Regions from separate parts of the Gilliamella sp. CG35 genome, predicted to be linked through region 2. Evidence: riboswitches for the same ligand, from Rfam matches in the RefSeq annotation. Region 2 holds a riboswitch; the other holds the start of a gene.
What was found. A riboswitch is a leader RNA that binds a small molecule or an ion and turns the genes downstream of it on or off. The one in region 2 is predicted to bind preQ1.
Positions count from the first base shown of each region.

Region 1: it holds a riboswitch for preQ1, as region 2 does, so the genes downstream of both, queF (preQ(1) synthase) here and queD (6-carboxytetrahydropterin synthase QueD) in region 2, are expected to answer to the same signal.

Region 1 is NZ_JBIDFH010000017.1:36,910-39,319, reverse strand. Features, by position in the region: gene ACGH4F_RS08560 (7-cyano-7-deazaguanine/7-aminomethyl-7-deazaguanine transporter) at 1-65, opposite strand, end outside; gene queC (7-cyano-7-deazaguanine synthase QueC) at 245-904, opposite strand; gene queF (preQ(1) synthase) at 932-1,405, opposite strand; PreQ1 riboswitch class I at 1,408-1,452, opposite strand; gene ACGH4F_RS08545 (DUF1090 domain-containing protein) at 1,694-2,131, opposite strand; gene coaA (type I pantothenate kinase) at 2,149-2,410, opposite strand, start outside.
Region 2 is NZ_JBIDFH010000011.1:49,304-51,713, reverse strand. Features, by position in the region: gene clpB (ATP-dependent chaperone ClpB) at 1-667, opposite strand, end outside; PreQ1 riboswitch class I at 951-996, shown strand; gene queD (6-carboxytetrahydropterin synthase QueD) at 1,000-1,422, shown strand; gene ACGH4F_RS06665 (7-carboxy-7-deazaguanine synthase QueE) at 1,425-2,039, shown strand; gene pgeF (peptidoglycan editing factor PgeF) at 2,393-2,410, opposite strand, start outside.

The DNA of each region.
Region 1 (2,410 bases), on a different contig from region 2:
GCTTTACGCTGCTGAGCTGGAGTAAATTTTTTCTGTAATGAGTCTGAGTGAATATTCAAATACATATTCGTTTCCTTTTTTGAATGGGGTGAGAGAACCCATGATGTTTAACGTAAAAATGATGTAATTAAGGTAAAAATGTCGGATTACCTGAATTTAATTACATCAATATTTAATATTTTCAACTTGTTATACAAAATAATCGTTGATGATTTGCCTGCATTCATTTAATCGTCAGACACGACTATGTTGTGACATCGGTTAAATATTGATTTAACCCTTTTTCACGCAGCTCACAACTTGGGCACTGACCACATCCGCCGTCAACCCCGTAATAACAAGTGTGAGTGTGTTGTCGGATATAATCAAGATAACCGAGTTTATCAGCCATTTCCCATGTTTGCGCTTTAGTGAGATACATTAAAGGGGTGATGATGTTAAACGTGTAATCCAAGGCTAAATTCATCGATACATTCATGGATTTAATAAAGATATCTCGACAATCCGGATAACCACTAAAATCAGTTTCACATACGCCAATAATAATATCTTGAATAGCGTGTTGTTTGGCATAACACCCCGCTAACAATAAAAATAGCATATTACGCCCGTCAACAAAGGTATTCGGATAATTCCCTTCTTGAGCGGCTTTGATTTCTTGTGAGTCATCAATCAAGGCATTATTGGTCGTTTGTTTGATCACTGAAGTATCAATAAGGGTTTGCTTTACACCAAGGTCGTCAGCAATCCATTTGGCTTTTTCAAGCTCAATGGCATGTCGTTGACCGTATTGAAAGCTGATTGTTTCAACGTTTTCACGTCCATAATCAGCAATGGCTTGCAGCAGGCAAGTGGTCGAATCTTGCCCACCCGAAAATATCACAAGTGCTTTACGATGTTGCATGAAAAAATTCCTGTTAGGCTGATGAGATTAGCGATTATCGACTTTTTCAGGATAAAGATCGTGATTAGCTAAACGATTAAGCGCAATTTGTTCCCAGTGAGTACCGGGTTTACCGTAATTAGCATAAGGATCAATAGAAATACCACCACGTGGCGTAAACTTACCCCAGACTTCGATATATTTGGGATCCATTAATTTAATCAGATCTTTCATGATGATATTAATGCAATCTTCATGATAATCACCATGATTACGGAAACTAAACATATAGAGCTTAAGTGATTTACTTTCGACCATTTTGATATTCGGTACATACGAAATGTAGATCGTTGCAAAATCAGGTTGACCGGTGATAGGACAAAGACTGGTAAATTCCGGACAATTGAATTTTACAAAATAGTCATTATCAGGATGTTTATTATCAAAGGTTTCCAGAATTTCTGGACAATAAGTTGTAGGATAGCGAACAGACTGATCGCCTAATAGTGTAACGTTACTCATAATTTTCCTTAGTTTTTTTGCGTGGGAGGTTTACGAACCACGTGATAAGGCGCACACCTTACCTTTTTTTGTGATAAAAGTCTAGCCTATAGCTTAATCACTTAGCATAACGGCGTTAAACGCAAAGTTAACTTAATTTGCTTGAAAATTGGGTCATTTTGGTTAAACAATAGCAATGCGTGTTGAATAAGAAAGTTGTCATCATCAACGGGATAACTCACAACGTTATCACTATTTTGATGATGACAAATTTGGAGGATAATGTTAATAAAAGCTAAAAACTAAGATTTACTTCGATTTCACTGCTTTGTAAAAGTTGTCCAATTTATCTTTAGCTTCCGCAAGTTCTTTTTCAGCATCATTTAATTTTGCGGTTTTTTCGGCAATTTTTTGGTTATCACCTTTGAGTTTTGCCTCTGCTAAATCTTTTTGTCTTTCTGCCATTTTTTCAGTCTTATCAGTAATATTATTTTTGTATTCTGCCTCTAAATTATTATCTTTACAATGCATTTTGACATTTAACAATGCTTTTTCTAATCCTTGAACACGTTCAACATTATCTGTTTTTTGGGCTTCAGTAATTTGTGCTTCAATTGCCTCTTTTTTGCCGGCACAGGTTTGCCCTTCATGATCATCAACGTTTGCGGCACAAACACCTAATGTAAGGGTTGTTAAAAAAGAAAGCAGTGTTAATTTACTTACAGACGACTTAATTGTTGATTTCATAATAATTCCTCTTAAGTTTATTTTCTTAATTGAACACAATCGACTTTATGGTTTTTGCCTTTCGTTAATATTAAACTTGCTCGCTCTCTTGTCGGTAAAATGTTTTCGATCAAATTTAATTCATTGATTTCTCGCCAAAGACGATTAGCGATATTTATCGCTTCTTGTTCTGGAAGCTGTGAATAGTGATTAAAATATGAGTTAGGATCACTAAAGGCGCCAGCTCGAAATTTTAAAAAACGATTCACATACCAATCATGTAGAAGCGACAAATCTGCA
Region 2 (2,410 bases):
TACGTTGTGCTAAACCTTCAACAATCGCAGTTTTACCCACACCCGGTTCACCAATTAACACAGGATTATTTTTGGTACGACGTTGTAACACTTGTATCGTACGGCGAATCTCTTCATCACGCCCAATAACTGGATCGAGTTTACCTTGTTCTGCACGCTGTGTTAAATCAATAGTGTATTTTTTCAACGCACCACGTTGATCTTCTGCATTTGGATCATTCACGTTGTCGCTTCCTCTTAATTGATTGACTGCTTGAAGAAATTTATCTTTAGTGACACCCGATTTTTTTAGGATATCGCCAAGGCTCCCTTTTTCATCTAATGCAGCTAATATAAATAGCTCTGAAGAGATATAACTATCTCCATTTTTTTGAGATAATTTATCGCATAAATTTAAAACTTTAATTAAATCTTGAGAAGGAATTACTTCGCCACCGACACCCTGCACTTGAGGTAATCGGTCAATGGATTGATTTAATTCTTGTTGTAAAATGGCATTATTTGCTCCAGCAGCAGCCAATAATGGTTTAACACTACTACCTTCTTGATTAAGCATTGCTGAGAGTACATGGATAGGCTCTATATACTGATTATCTTTACCTAATGCTAAAGACTGCGCATCAGCTAAAGCTTGTTGAAATTTGTTTGTGAGTTTATCTAACCTCATATTATCTATCTCCTTAGCAATAAATTTGGCATAAATGATTAAACACTTATTCCATTTGCATAATGACTAAATGAGTGTGGAAGGAAAAATTTCAAGAGCTTGTCAAGAATTTTTTTACAGATAATAAAAACTGGCTAACGTGAAACATTTTAGACCTAAAAATGATAAATTTAAATATATTTACAATCGCATCCTAAATAAGATATCCGGTTTCAGATAATAATTGAAAGGTGACAAATAACTTGATATCTATTATATTAACCGCTTTCTTCTGTTAGGTTAACTAACCGTGGTTCGTGATCCATCCCACGAAAAAAAACTAGGAATGTAAAATGTTCAAAATTGCCAAAGAGTTCCAATTTGATGCTTGTCACATGTTAGACGGGCATAACAAGAAATGTCATAACCTGCATGGTCATACTTACCGTTTAGTTGTCGAAATTAGTGGTGAACTCATTAGTAAGGGTTCCAGCGAAGATATGGTAATGGATTACGCTGATCTCAAATCCATTGTAAAAAAACATATTATTGATCCGCTCGATCATGCTTATCTTTACCACCAAAATAATGTTAATGAATGCCGTATTGCTACCTTATTGCAAGAAATGGATCGAAAAACATTTGCTTTTCCGTGTCGCACAACCGCTGAAGGAATGAGTCAATACATTTTTGATTGTTTATCGAACTATTTACCCATATCCAAGATTAAACTGTGGGAAACCCCAAGCTCATACTGCGAGTATCAACGGGGTTAACTATGCTTGAGTTTCGTATTGTTGAAATCTTCGAATCACTGCAAGGCGAAGGTTATAATACCGGTATGCCCGCCATTTTTATTCGCTTGGCAGGTTGTAATCTAAATTGTTGTTGGTGTGATACCAATTTTCGCCAATATACCCGTTTCACATTAGATCAACTTCTCGACAAAGTGAAACAGTATAAAAGCAAAAATATCATTATTACGGGTGGCGAGCCAACCTTAGTTAAAGATCTATCTAAATTACTCTTACCCCTTAAACAAGCGGGTTATTTTATTGCTATTGAAAGTAATGGTTTAGGCAAAGTCGACGCTTTAATTGACTATATTGCTCTCAGTCCTAAGTTTTGCTATCAATCACGTTATCAAAAAATAGTTCAGTCAATTGCTAATGAAGTGAGAATCGTTGCTGAAAATCATCCTGACTTCATTTCGTTTTGCCAATATATAGAACAAAATATTCAAGCTAAACGCTATTACTTATCGCCTTGTGAAAGAAATGGCGAGTTTAACATGCATGACACAATCATATTACTTGGACAAATTAATCAAAATCGTATGGAAAATAAATGGTTACTGAATATTCAAACGCATAAATTTGCTAATATTGAATAATTAATCACGAAAAAGCACATCTGTTTACCGTTAACGGCTCATAATTTTGCCCTGAACGATTGTGATGGTTATATAACTTAATAATTTAATAAAGTTTTTGTTACGAAAATAAGAATAACATGTTTGAACTTTGCATACTATTAGCCAAGATTAACTTGCTCAAAACATGAAAGATAAATTTTTAATGAAAATTAACTTAACTTCACTAAGTTAAACACGTAAGAATGATTATTTAGCTGGCAGAAGAGAAGTTTTATATTTTAAGTCACCAAAATAGAATAACTGAGGAACGTCATGATTGGTTTCTTTATTTGCCAGCTAATCTGAGAATGTTTGCACCATTTTTTTAAATATCACTCAAACCAAATCAT